Regions from separate parts of the Paenibacillus sp. FSL H7-0323 genome, predicted to be linked through region 2. Evidence: predicted binding sites of a transcription regulator. Region 2 holds the regulator's gene; the other holds the start of a gene.
What was found. Region 2 encodes LexA, which represses DNA repair genes until DNA is damaged. Its sites were predicted from a motif close to CGAACATATGTTCG; they were not measured.
Positions count from the first base shown of each region.

Region 1: the regulator LexA is predicted to act here: its motif matches at 4,734-4,747, upstream of recA (recombinase RecA).

Region 1 covers NZ_JBBODB010000001.1:2,121,560-2,128,907, reverse strand. Annotated here, with positions in the region: gene MHH89_RS09630 (DUF3388 domain-containing protein) at 1-409, shown strand, start outside; gene MHH89_RS09625 (helix-turn-helix domain-containing protein) at 503-1,435, shown strand; gene MHH89_RS09620 (hypothetical protein) at 1,515-1,676, shown strand; gene MHH89_RS09615 (YajQ family cyclic di-GMP-binding protein) at 1,887-2,378, shown strand; gene pgsA (CDP-diacylglycerol--glycerol-3-phosphate 3-phosphatidyltransferase) at 2,534-3,121, shown strand; gene MHH89_RS09605 (competence/damage-inducible protein A) at 3,230-4,516, shown strand; gene recA (recombinase RecA) at 4,817-5,881, shown strand; gene MHH89_RS09595 (regulatory protein RecX) at 5,992-6,717, shown strand; gene rny (ribonuclease Y) at 7,034-7,348, shown strand, end outside.
Region 2 covers NZ_JBBODB010000001.1:1,829,320-1,836,667, reverse strand. Annotated here, with positions in the region: gene MHH89_RS08440 (hypothetical protein) at 346-1,035, shown strand; gene MHH89_RS08435 (DUF5316 domain-containing protein) at 1,462-1,665, shown strand; gene MHH89_RS08430 (cupin domain-containing protein) at 1,701-2,198, shown strand; gene MHH89_RS08425 (MBL fold metallo-hydrolase) at 2,191-2,973, shown strand; gene MHH89_RS08420 (methyltransferase domain-containing protein) at 3,011-3,787, shown strand; gene MHH89_RS08415 (hypothetical protein) at 3,788-4,366, opposite strand; gene MHH89_RS08410 (hypothetical protein) at 4,589-4,969, opposite strand; gene MHH89_RS08405 (L,D-transpeptidase) at 5,120-5,458, opposite strand; gene lexA (transcriptional repressor LexA) at 5,637-6,263, opposite strand; gene MHH89_RS08395 (LysM peptidoglycan-binding domain-containing protein) at 6,515-6,928, shown strand; gene MHH89_RS08390 (DUF896 domain-containing protein) at 7,038-7,247, shown strand; gene MHH89_RS08385 (hypothetical protein) at 7,297-7,348, shown strand, end outside.

The sequences.
Region 1 (7,348 bases), 290 kb from region 2:
TAAAAAAGATGGGAATCAGGTTATAGGACTTCGTGGTATGCCCCGTGTAGGAAAGACGGAATCCATTATAGCTGGCAGTGTCTGTGCTATGAAACGCTGGACATTTGTCTCCTCCACATTATTGCGGCAGACGGTGCGCAGTCAATTGGCTGAAGATGAGATGAACCCACATAATGTATTTATAATTGATGGTATAGTTAGTACGATCCGCTCTAATGAGAAACATTATAATTTATTGCAAAATGTTATGAGCATGCCAAGCACAAAGGTTATTGAGCATCCAGATATTTTCGTACGCGAATCTGAGTATAGTTACGATGACTTTGATATTATTATTGAGCTGCGGAATAATCCAACGGAAGAAATCTTGTACGAGTCATTTACGACGAGCTACAGTGATGATTTATAGAACACAAACGATGAAGAATACACTTCCGAGCATGTTTTTTTATAAAGCTGGTTAAGGAAGTTTACATTCATAGAACTTACAGGAGGTGATGGTATGTCGGAACTGGGCCGGCAATTGAAAGAGGCACGTCTGCAAAAAGGGATGAGTCTTGACGATGTCCAGGAAGTAACAAAAATTCGCAAAAAGTATTTGGAAGCCATCGAGTCTGGAGACTACAAGGTGCTTCCAGGAAGTTTTTATGTGAGGGCGTTTATCAAAACGTATGCAGAAGCAGTAGGCATGAGTCCTGACGAACTGCTCGAGGAGCATGGGAACGTACCTGCACCACCCGCAGACACGACCATGGAGACGGTGATTCAAAAGCGCAGCCGTAGACCCGAAACCGAACGGAATGCAAAATGGCTGCCAACGGTGCTGATGTGGACATTCCCTATATTGATTATTGTGGTGATTTACATTTATGCTTCTAGTTTAAACAAAGCAGACCCTGATCAAGTTGATCAAACAAATATCACCAATAATGTGCAGGATCCTAATACAGCACAAACATCTCCACCCGCATCAGGAGGCGGTGTAGTAGCGCCTACTTCCTCGGCAGGTGCAGAAGCAACTACTGAGCCAACTACGGCGCCTACGCCAACACCGACACCAACGCCGTCTCCTCAATCGATCACAGTTACACCAGATGGGAAGTCAGGCAAAACAACGAAATTTAAGGTTACAGCTCCTGCCGGAAGCGAAGTTAAGGTTGAGATTGTTGCATCCGGAGTAAGCTGGCTTGAAGTTTACAAAGGCGAAAACTCTAAAGGTGAAAAACTCTCCTTCGGAAATACTGCAGCAGGAGAAACTATGAGCTTCGTTCTTGGTAGTGAGGGCATGTATATTAAGTCTGGGTATTCCCCAGCAACTGAAATTACCGTAAATGGTCAAGTAATCACGGATGAGAAGACGTCCTCACGTCTCCTGCTTAATCTTGACGACGGTTCTGGAAGTGAAGGTACCCAAAGTGACGGGACAGGCGAATAACAAATAGGATGTATAGACTTTGGCTTTAGGGAGAACATAAGACTGTTTTCAGTTTTAGCCAAAGTGAGGTGTACATCTTATGACAGTTAGCTGGATTGTAGCTGGCCTTGGGGTTGTTGTCAGTCTCATCGGATACTATTTGACACCAGGTGCTTGGGGATACGGAATTCTCGGATTCGGTATTGCACATATTGTGCTAGGAATTCTGGATATGTTTCGTAATCCGGTCCGAAGCAGATAGAAGCTGTAGAAATGAACGTCTCCAACGGCGTACTTCCGGTGGAGACGTGTTTCTACCCTTTGAACCAAACTCACTCGAAGGAAAAGCTCCACTTAGTGGGGCTGTTTTCTATGTCGGGTGAGCTACATAATGATTTATCCAAAATTAGACTTAATAGTACCATTCTCTTATAATAGTAGCAGACTAATTGTATAAAGGACGTGGAGTTTAATGAGTTCAGAATGTTCATTTGATATTGTATCCAAAATGGATATGCAGGAGTTAACGAATGCTATTCACCAAACAGAGAAAGAGATCGATAACCGCTTTGATTTTAAGAACAGCAAAAGCAGTCTGAAGCTGGAGAAAGACGCACTTATAATCGCCTCTGAAGACGAATATAAGCTCAACGCTGTTATTGATATTTTACAATCAAAGATGGTGAAAAGAGGCATTACCCTAAAAAATCTGGATTTCGGTAAAGTAGAACCGGCTTCCCTGGGATCTGTACGTCAACGTTTAGGGCTTAAGCAAGGCATTGATCAGGAGAATGCGAAAAAGATTAATATTCTGATCCGTGATTCAAAATTAAAGGTGAAGAGCCAGATCCAAGGGGATCAAATTCGTGTGACCGGTAAGAGCCGCGACGATTTGCAGCAGATTATTCAGATCTTGCGTAAAGCTGATTTGCCGCTGGATCTACAATTCATGAACATGAAATAGAATTTTGTGCCCCGCAGTGCTTATTAGTACTAACAACGCGGGGTGCTTTCTGTTTTTTTGACACCTATTTATTGCTATAATATACTTGCTTAAGTAGAAATGGATTAGCCTGATTTAGGCAATTTGTATGAACGATTTAGGGGAGGAAAACTTCAGTGAATTTGCCCAACCGCATCACGCTAGCTCGTATTTGCCTGATCCCGATTATGATGTTTTTTTTACTGGTGGATTTCAGTTTTTATCCAGAACCGATACATTGGGGCTCGTTTCAGCTATCTGTTAATCATTTGGTAGCAGCTGTAATCTTTTTGCTTGCGGCCAGCACGGATGGAATAGACGGCTACATTGCTAGGAAATATAATATGGTCACCAATCTCGGTAAACTCCTTGATCCACTTGCGGACAAACTGCTGGTATCTGCAGTTCTGATTTCACTTGTGGAGCTGGGCAGATGCGATTCATGGATTGCTATTGTAATCATCAGTCGTGAGTTTGCAGTCACCGGACTTCGCCAGATTGCATTGCTAGAGGGAAAAGTGGTTGCCGCCAGCAAATGGGGCAAGATAAAGACGGTTGTACAAATTGTTGCGATCTCACTGCTGTTGTTGAATAATTTCCCATTTCAATTTGTCAGTATTCCTGTAGACGATATTGCTATTTGGGCCGCAGCGCTGATCACTATTTATTCTGGAATTGATTATTTTGTGAAGAATAAGGATCTGCTACAGCTGCATAATGCGTAAGCATGTAAGCTGGATATACAAGGAAAGGTAATAGGTGAAGCACCTATTACCTTTTTTGAAATCCAAAAGCAGTGTACCTACATTATAACGAGGAGGCGAAAGCCAGGTATGAGAGCGGAGATTATTGCAGTAGGGACAGAGCTTTTGCTCGGTCAAATCGTGAATAGTAATGCCCAGTTTTTGTCTATCGAGCTAGCTGCCATCGGAATCGATGTATACTTTCAAACCGTTGTCGGTGATAACAGCAGCCGTCTGCAGCAAGCCATCGAGATCGCTCAGAGTCGGGCCGACGTTATTATCTTTACGGGCGGAATTGGCCCCACTGAGGATGATCTGACTAAAGATGCACTGGCTGCATCGCTAGGTAGAACGCTCCATATTGATCGTTTGGCGATGGATCATGTACAACGTTTCTTTGATGATCGTAAGATCGTTATGACCGAAAATAACCGCAAACAGGCACTTATAATTGAAGGAACTACACCGTTGCCGAATGAAATCGGTCTTGCGGTTGGGATTGCTTTTGAGCATGAGAAGAAATATTATATTGTGCTTCCAGGTCCACCTCGTGAGATGAAACCGATGTTCGTAGATAAAGCAGTACCGTGGCTACAGCAGCACGCCTTGACGAACGAAACACCGCTTTATTCAAAAATGCTCAAATTTGCCGGCATCGGAGAATCACTGCTGGAGGACAAGCTCATCGAACTGATTCGCAGTCAGACTGATCCAACGATTGCTCCGTATGCCAAAGAGGGAGAGGTAACTGTTCGTATTTCGACAAAGGCCCCTTCTGAGCATGAAGCTACAAAAAAGCTGGAGATACTGGAACAACAAATCAAGGAGATTTTGCCGGAACATTTGTATGCGAACATTGATGTGCCGCTGGAGCAATTGATTGTGGATTGGATGGCGGATGCCGGTCTGACCTTAAGTGCGGCAGAGAGCTGCACCGGAGGTTTGCTGATGGAGAGCATAACAAATATTCCAGGCAGTGCATCGATGTTTGCCGGCGGAATCGTCTGCTATTCGAATGACCTAAAGAAAAAGCTACTGAATGCGCCAAGTGCTTATTTGGAGGGACCCAATGCTCCTGGAGCCGTAAGTCGAGAAGTTGCCGAGGTGTTGGCTGACCAAGTGAGAATGATTGCAGACAGCGATTTCGGCTTATCTGTTACGGGTGTGGCTGGACCGGGTTATTCTGAGCGCAAGCCTGTTGGACTTGTATTTATCGGCTTGGCTGAACGGGGACGTAAGACAGAGGTCTATGAGCTTAATCTTAAAGGTACACGGGAAAATATCCGGTTGCGTACTGTAAAGGCTCTGCTGTATCGTCTGTGGCGGAGACTTGAGGAACGCAAGGTGGAGACACCTCTTGAGGGTTCAGACTTGTAATGGGAGATTAGCCCAGTTATAATAAACACATACGGAAGAACCGTGGCACTGAGATTTCTTTGCTGCGGTTTTTTGTATATTTGCAGAGATTTTGATCACGATGACTACTCATGATCATAAGTCGTTGATGTCCGGTGAAGTGGGGAATTTAATTAACTTCTATCTCCGGAGGGAGGCTTACAATAAAAGGGATAAATAACGCCCAAGACAAAAAAAACGAATGTATGTTCGAAAAAAAGCTTGGCAAGACCTTAAAAACACGTTATTATATTACTATAAACAGTGAAGGAAGTGGTCTGATTGTCAGATCGTCGTGCAGCGCTTGATATGGCGCTTCGTCAAATAGAAAAACAATTTGGTAAAGGTTCGGTAATGAAACTGGGAGAATCCACGCATATGCAAGTGGAAGTTGTACCTAGCGGATCTTTGGCACTTGATATTGCGTTAGGTATAGGCGGACTTCCAAAGGGACGTATTATTGAAGTATATGGACCGGAATCTTCAGGTAAAACAACAGTTGCTCTTCATGCTATTGCAGAAGTGCAAAGACAAGGCGGACAAGCTGCATTTATCGATGCCGAGCATGCGCTTGATCCGAAATATGCACGTAACTTGGGCGTAAATATCGATGAATTGCTGCTTTCTCAGCCAGACACGGGTGAACAAGCGCTGGAAATCGCCGAAGCACTTGTTCGTAGTGGAGCCGTTGATATTATTGTCGTTGACTCCGTTGCTGCTTTGGTACCTAAGGCTGAAATTGAAGGCGATATGGGTGATTCCCACGTCGGATTGCAGGCTCGCTTGATGTCTCAAGCACTTCGTAAGCTTTCTGGTGCCATTAGCAAATCCAATACGATCGCTATCTTTATCAACCAGCTTCGTGAGAAGATCGGTGTTATGTTCGGTAACCCTGAGACAACTCCGGGTGGTCGTGCATTGAAATTCTACTCTTCTGTACGTTTAGATGTACGTCGCGTAGAGAGCATCAAGATGGGGAACGATGTGGTTGGTAACCGTACTAAGATCAAGATTGTGAAGAATAAAGTAGCTCCTCCATTTAAACAGGCTGATGTTGATATTATGTATGGTGAAGGGATTTCCAAAGAGGGAAGTCTTGTAGATATCGGTACTGAAATGGATATCGTGAATAAGAGTGGTGCATGGTATTCCTACGAAGGCGAGCGTCTCGGTCAAGGCCGTGAGAATGCTAAACAGTTTTTGAAGGAACATCAGGATATTGCCCTTATTATTGAGAATAAGATCCGTGAAGCAAGTAATTTATCCACTATTGTTGCTGCGCCGAAGAATGAAGATATTATTGCAGAGCAAGAAGAAGAAGAGAAATTGCTTCTCGAAATCGAATAGTATATTAAGCAATAGGACGCCCTGTGATTGATTGTTGCAGGGTGTCTTTTCTTAACAAGTAACGAAAGTAAGACGATAACCGATCTATTGCTACGAGGTGACAAACAACTATGGTAATACAACTGGATTTTGAAGCAGAAGAACAAGATGAGCAGGTGTTATCTGATTTTCCTGAAGGAGAACTCTTAGAGATCACTAAAGTAGAACGTCAAAAGAAATCTGACCACCGTTATATCATACATTTCGGAGCATATAACATGACTGTGCACGAGGACGTCATGATTAAATATCGAATGATTACTGGTAATTCTTTTATGAAGGCTGATTTGGTTGAAATTGTTGTAGCTGATGAGCGTCAACGAGCTTATGTAGAAGGCCTCCGTTATCTAGAACGTAAACCACGCACCGCTATAGAAATGACTCGCCGTTTACGCCAGAAGGAAATAGGAGAGACTATTATTGCGGAAGTGGTGCAGCGGCTGCAGGAGGAAAGACTTCTTGATGACCCTTTATATGCTAAGCAATGGGCAGAGCAACGAATAGCGAACCAGCGGAAAGGGAAGATGTGGATTCGACAAGAGCTACGTGAGAAAGGGATTGACAAAACCCTTATATCGGAAGCTTTGGAGAATATTACTCCTGAACAAGAGCTGGAGAGCGCACTCGAAACTGGGCGCAAGAAATGGAATCTCATCCGTGGAGAAGCTTCAGATAAGCGAAGAAAGACTGGAGCCTTCCTTATGCGCCGTGGATTTTCGGGCGATATGGTTCGCCAAGTGATCAATACTTTACTTGCGGAAGACAATTATGAAGGTGAAGATGAGGAGTTTTACTAGAATCACTGATTCTCTTGACATTAATGCGTATATCGACTCTCTTGACAATGTCTTTTTATAAATAATAAAATATAACATGAATCGGCATAAAATTAGAATCCTTTTTCCTTCCCAAAAAGGAGACTGTTTTAAACGGTTCACGTACAACTCATATGAAATGTAATCGCCGGATAAGGCGGGCAGTGTGCATGTGCAGCATGTGCAGTATGGCAATCGGTTGTTTACCGGTTTTTTGTATGGTGATGAACGGATAGTTAAACAACTGCACAATTCCCAGGGATATACCTTGGAGAGGAACCAACGAGGAGGTGAACAGATGCTGGAATCATGGATCTGGGTCATTATCGTTCTCGTTGTAGCTGCAATATTCTTTGGGTTCGGTTATTTTATTCGTAAATCCCTTGCAGAAGCTAAAATCCAAAGCGCAGAAAGAGAAGCCGTTGTCATCGTTGAGAATGCGAAGAAGGACGCTGAGGCGCTGAAGAAAGAAACAGTATTGGAAGCTAAGGACGAAGTCCATAGAATCCGTACTGAAGCTGAGAAAGAAACTCGTGAACGTCGGAATGAAATCCAACGGCAAGAGAGACGTTTGCTGCAAAAGGAAGAATCTCTGGATAAAAAAATGGAATCG
Region 2 (7,348 bases):
ATATTCTAAAAGTGTTAAAGTAAAAGTGATTGTAAGTTTTTTCACTTTAATTGTTGTATCGTCTACCTTGCTCTTGCTCAGTCCAATTAACCTTATGAAACCGAGAAGAACTAAGATCTCATGGGTCACTTTATGGAATCTGGTGGCATTAATTAAGATAGTAGGTGCCCGAATCGTCCGGGAACAATTTGAATTTCGAGCACAACTCCATAGCTGTTAATAAGAACGAGTCGATTGTTTGAAATTTTTCAATCCGTAGCAATAAAAATGAAGAAAAGGTTTGAAGATTAAGAGGACACGTCACTCATGTGGGTAATAACTAATATAGTAATAAGGAGGTGCGTAATGAAAAAAATATTATTAACTACAGTTACTAGTATTCTTCTGTCTTCCTCAATTCTCGGTGCATGTAGTAACAATAAAACAACAGACGAGGCAAAACCTACAGCGTCAAGTGCAGCGCCTATGCCAGTTGTCGAAGCTACAACCACTCCTGAACCTTCTGCTACTCCTTCTATGGAGGTGCAGGAGTCCGCCAGTCCGGAGGCCACTGATCCTCTAACATCCGATCGGCCAAAGACCAAAGCATTTGGTGAACAGGAGGGAGGGATTTCAGGGCAAGAAGGTACACTTGAGCAAGGTGATGGATATTCCCTGTATGTCTTTCAGGATTTCACACTAGACTCGCAGTCTAATCGTTTATTATTGACTAAGGATCCAACCTATTATGCCCAAATTGAACACTTGCCTGCCGGTTACGATCTCACAGCTTTGAAGCAGCAGGGACAAACCGAGCTTTCTGCAATTGGCAAAGCAAACGACCATAGCGGGGAACTAATTGAACATCCTCTAGGTTTTGCAGAATTATATCTGCAGGCAACCGGTGATAAAGGGATAGAAGATTATATGGTCTGGAAGAATCAGGCGGGGGAAGCTTTTCTTTTTCGGATACACAATCCTAAGGGGGATTCGTCGAATAAGTTTGCACCTTGGGTGATGGTTTCACTGGCAACACTTGAACTTGAAAGGAATTAAGTGTGATCAGAGCCGTAGGAGTTGTGCGGAGTAGAAGGGGTGTGCCATAACCATAATCAAAAAAATGGTTGTTGGCACACTTCTTCTTCTTTTTGGTACCTTACTTCATTCGAACGCCAATTTTCGTTTGCTGAGGTTGCAAATTTCGCATATGAGCCCGCTATAGGACCCAACAGACCTTATATGGAGCTTTATCTCACATTTGGGATACTAAAGGACTCCATAGTCGCTATTGGCATTAAAAACGCTCAATATGAGCCTCATCCTTAGGAATAACGTCACTGGAGTCCGAAACCATGCTTCAAAGGCTCAAAATTAGCAAATAGCGTCATCTGGGTCCGAAAGTCATGGCACGTAGTAGAGGGATTTAATGTTAAAATATCTTATATATAGATAACTAATTCTTTCCTGGGAAGGAGTAAGTTCATGCAAATTTTTATTTACATAGGATTGGGCTTCTTTATAATTTCAGGTATATGTGTTGGAGCCTTCACGACAGGTACACAACAAAGAGGTAACTTTTATTCGGAATCTAAGCAAGACCGTAAAGCTAAAAACAAAGTAGCGAATTGGTCCGCTTTAGGTGGTCTTATTTCATTAGCTGTAGCTGGGATTCTTTATTTGTTGTAAATGAACGCACAACATAAGGAGGAGTGTTGCAGATGGTGAAGATTTTTAATGAAAATACGGTCTCTTTTACACAAAAACAGTCCCCGATCCCAGAGTTTGCTTGGCATACGAGTGAAAGGTTAGCTGAAATGGTGGGCTCCAAGCATTTAGTTTTTGATATCAGATCTTTAGATCCTGATAAATATTCTTTTCCTTATCATTTTCATAGAAATGCTGAAGAAATATTTGTGATTTTAGCGGGAAAAGCGATGTTAAGAACACCCGAGGGTTTTACGGAGGTTACTGAAGGGGATGTAATATTTTTTGAAATGGGACCGGAAGGGGCGCACCAGCTTTATAATCATTCCGATGCACCATGCAGGTATCTGGATCTCCGAACGAATCAGGGAATAGATGTTTGCGAATATCCAGACTCAGGCAAAATCAACATTTTGCCCTATCAAGAAATCTATCAAGCAGATGAACAGGCGGATTATTGTAAGGGAGAAGAGCATGTAAGGGGAAAATGGAATGGGGGGGGCGTAATTGATTAAAGATCGTTGGTTTACAGTAACGGAAATTGATCCGACCACCTATGCAATCAGTGAATATGGACATTGGGAAAAGGTGCATTCTTTTTTACTCTTGGGGCAAAAACAAGCCGCGTTAATTGATACGGGATTAGGTATTGATAATATAAAAAGAATAACGGATCAGTTAACGGATTTACCTATCGCTGTCATAACTACGCATGTGCATGCAGATCATATTGGCAGTCATGGGCAATTCGAGACAATCTATGTTCATAAAGCGGATGAGGATTGGCTGATTAACGGAATAAAAGGCTTGTCCCTTGCCCAGATTCGAAAAGATATGAGCCGGGACATCACCCTTCCTGTTCCTGAAACCTTTGATCCTAACACCTACATACCTTTTCAAGGGAAGCCAACAGCTCTTTTACAAGAAGGGGATGTGCTCGACATAGGCGGGCGTAAAATAGAAATATACCACACACCAGGTCATTCGCCAGGTCATATCAGCCTTTTTGATCATGCCAACGGATATCTGTTTACAGGTGATTTATTGTATGACGTTACGCCAATCTATGCCTTTTACCCTTCGACTAGTCCGGTTGATTTAGTGGCCTCCTTAGAAAAGATTACGGAAATTCCAGGAGTTACCCAAGTATTCGGTTCTCATAATACACTGGGTTTAGATCCATCTATTTTACAAGAGGTCAAAAAGGCGGTTCGTGAGTTACGTGAGCAAAAGGTAGTGGCACATGGTACGGGCATTCACCAGTTTGATGGGTTTAGTGTGCAATTTTAGATTTTTTTATGTCGAAAACAAATGGGGGTATGGCGATATGGCGTCTACATCAAAGGCTTTTGCTAGATCAATGGATTCTTATTTAAACTACATTAAAATGCCTTGGGGGAGATTGTTTTATCATTCCGCTTGGCAGCAAATTGACAATCACTGCAGCTCTGAAGAGGTTCAATCTATTTTAGATATCGGCTGTGGTTTTGGGATAACCAGTCGTGAATTCGCAAAAAAAGGTTATACAGTTACAGGGATAGATCCGACTCCAGAGATGATAGTCATTGCGCAAGAGTCTGCATGTAAAGACGGTCTTAACATAGCCTTTAGATCGGCAACGCTACAAGATGCAGATGTATTAGCGGACGGATATGACTGGATTTTTTGCCATAATGTGCTTGAATATCTCGATGATCCAAAACAATTGTTAATGGACATTAGTAAAAAACAAAATGAAAACGGAATGCTTTCTCTTATAACTCATAATCCAGTGGCAAAAGTGATGAAAAAAGCCGTTATGAATAAAGATCCTATGGGGGCTATAGACAGTATTGGAAACACGCAGGAATATAGCGGCATTATTCAAACAGACATTACCATCTATACAAAAGATCAATTAGTGGAATGGCTCGCGGAGTGTGGTTATGAGATTAGAAGTATATACGGAATACATAATATCTACGGATATATTGTGGATAATGAAATAAAAATGGATGAGCAATGGCATGTAGAAATGGTGGAGCTAGAGCTTAAGTTAAGCAGTTTATCTCCATACAAGGACGTTGCTATTTTCACACATCTTATTGCGCAAAAAACAACTTAATTATTCAGATACGATTGACCTGAACAGTGCATGTAATTGTTGTACTTGGGAGTAAGCTTCCTTGTACTGGTTGTCGGATTGTTGAATAGGCAATAAACCCGGCAAGAAGGAGATACAATACACAGGCGTTTCTTTGCTGTTCATATATATTTTAAGCGTAAGCTCTTCAATCACATTAGCTTCTTCATCAGCTTCCTTAAGGACGTTAATATCTGCACTTGTTGCAGTAGTTTTGCTGTTTTGATGTCTTTTGGAGACTTTTGAAAGGGTGAGTGCGTTAACCACAATCTCGGATCCCATTACATTATCAAAAGAGTATAGCTTTGCTACTGCTTTTTTGTTACTCTTCGGATTTTTGGTACCGATTGCCAATTTTTTATTAGGCTCGTTAAGTGCAATCAAGTGAGATTGATTGGGGGGAATGAATGTTTTGGTGAAGCTGATGTTAAAAGATGAGGTCGCATTAACTAGCTTAGAAATTTCAGATGAAGCAGATAGCGTTTTCAATTTTATAATGGCGGCACTTAGAATTAAAACAACTCCTAAAATAGCAAATAAGTACATCAAGATAATCAGCATATAATCACACCTCCTAGTTATCTCATTAGACTCAAATTGTTGCTTATTGAAAGATATGCCTGAATGATCTCCACTAGTATCTTTTAAAAGGGAAATTCGTGGAATTATAGGATCGGCTTCACGATTAACCCAAAAAAAGCACCCAGAGAAACCTTCCGATTCTGCAAATGATGCAAAATTGGGGGTTGCTGCAAGGGTGCTTTTTAAGATGATTATGAAAACCTATAGAAAATTGAAGGCAGTGATATGATCGGTATAAACAATCAGCTGTTTGTATTCGATCGGAGTCCCATAACTAGCATAAGGTCTTACAGTAACGTCATTGAGGACAACAAAGTTATAGCTGAAATTTTTATCAGGGTGTTCTGCTCCCAAATAAGATATGTATTCGTCTACAATTACATCATCCATCAAAGATTTTAAATCAAATACATCCTCTTTGTTGGAGACGGTTGGAGAGACGATTCCCTGAATGCTGCCAAAAGAGGTGAGCAAATTCACTTTTTTTCCACTAGCTTGTTCATCATTTAAAAGTAAACCGGACAGCTTACCCAGTGCATCGACTTTAAAATCGACGAGGGTTCTAATTTTTGAATTATTCAAACTAAACACATCCTTTTCAATTTGCAATCCTGTTAACAATATTCGACATATAATCACGAAACTCCTAGTATGCTAATGAAAAAATACTTACTTATGTAATGACCCCCATTTTTTAATGTGATTTGGGGGTTGCCGAGCCTCCATTCGAATTTAATTTCTTATCGTTACTCGTGTGCCTATAGGGACAATAGCAGCGAGTGCTAACACATCCTCGTTGTACATCCGGATGCAGCCGTGGGACACCTCTTTCCCAATGGAGGAAGGGTCATTGTTTCCATGAATTCCGTAGTGTGGTTTAGACAGTCCCATCCAAAACACACCGAAGGGACCCCCTGGGTCGGGTTGTTTGTTAATAATAGTGAATTCACCCACTGGGGATTGGGTTAACATCTTACCGATGCCGACAGGGTAACCTCTAATCACAATATCATTGTCCAGAAGATATAACATTCGTTGGGTCAGATCTACAATAATTCGGTAGTTGGGCATTATACGCAACACTCCTTTCTAATTAGGATATGAGCAGAACGCCTAAAGGGTTATTCATAGAAAATGGCCATTTTAGCCATTGGGAACAAATGTTCGTAAGTGGTTGGAAAAGCAAAAAAACGTAGAAAAAAGGCTGTTCCGCATATGCGGAACAGCCTTTTATGTTAGAAGTGCATACTTAGTGGATATCTCGAAACAATCCGATGACTCTTCCGAGAATAGTTACGCGATTAAGGCGAAGCGGCTCATAAGCTGGATTCTCCGGCTGAAGCCGTATATGATCACGTTCCTTGTAAAAGGTCTTAACGGTTGCTTCATCTTCTTCGGTCATGGCTACAACGATATCTCCGTTGTCCGCTGTTTGTTGTTGGCGAACAATCACATAGTCACCATTCATAATGCCTGCGTCAACCATACTATCACCCATGACAGACAGCATAAATACTTTGTTGTCACCTACATAGTGAGTAGGAAGTGGGAAGTAGTCTTCGATATTCTCTGTAGCAGTGATAGGTACCCCGGCGGTAACTTTACCTACGACAGGAATCCGTGAGATGGTCTGCGCGAATTGGTGAACATTCTCTGAATCCTCTTGGCCTAGTAATTCTATTGCACGTGGCTTCGTTGGATCTCGACGAATAAGTCCCTTCTTCTCAAGCCGGTCCAAATGACCGTGAACTGTGGAGCTGGAAGCAAGGCCAACAGCTTCTCCAATTTCCCGGACGGAAGGTGGATAACCCTTGCTGCGGACTTCGCTTCGTATAAATTCCAGGATCGCCAGCTGGCGACTTGAAATCTTTGACATTGGAATCAACCCCATATAGTAATGTTTGGGAAAATTATAACATAGAACTACCGTTCGCACAAACATAAGTTCTAACTATTATAAATATTAATCTGCTAGAGTTAAAAAATGGTAGATGAATGATAATAAAATGAACCGTTTGAGTCTCTCGAAAAAAAGAGAACAATTGTTCTGAAATAGTATTGAACAAAACACATGTTCGTGTTATTATAAATTCGAAAGTAAGAACAAGTGTTTGGAGGATGATGATTATGCTAAAATACAGTACATACCGCAGCATCTACGATAAGGCCCCAGTGGTTGAATCTATAGGACATAATGACGTTGCCCGTAATTCCGCTAAGGTGAAAGAGATAACGGAACGTTTGCTTGGAGGGATGATTTCGTTGTTCCGTCAAGATTTCTTTATTAAGTTAATATTGATTTTCGTGCTAGTATTATCTGGCCTAACAGTAGTGGGAAATGTATTTGCAGGATCGACGACTATAATGAAGGAAGAGAAGCGGATTGTGGTTGAACGTGGAGATACACTATGGAGTATTGCCCTTAAGAATAAACCAGCTGATATGAAGACAGTTGTTTATATAGAAGGAATTAAACGTTCAAGTGGGATTAAGAGTAGTCAAATTAACGCTGGAGACATACTTACTTTACCTATTTATTAATTTTCTGAGAACATAATAGAATGACCAGTAGAGCTTGCAGGGAGTAGACCTTGACAAGCTCTTTTTCTCATGGCAGAGTTAGAATTAATTTATAGGGGGAGGGAAAGTATTGAATATTGATGAGTTGGTCGCGCGAATTAACGAATTGGCACGCAAACAGAAGAGCGTAGGCCTTAATCAAGAGGAAGTGGCGGAACGCGCCAAGCTTCGTGAAATTTACCTGGGGAATATCCGCAATAACTTCCGAGCACAATTAAATACTATTGAAGTAGTAGATAACGATGAGCATGAACAAGGTAACAAGGGGCTTAAACATTAGCTCGCTGTTCCTTTTCATAGATATTTCAGGATGACTAGGGGGAACGCACATGGCCCGTTCTTGGGAAAGAATGGTTCAACGCAACACACAGCAAATCAACA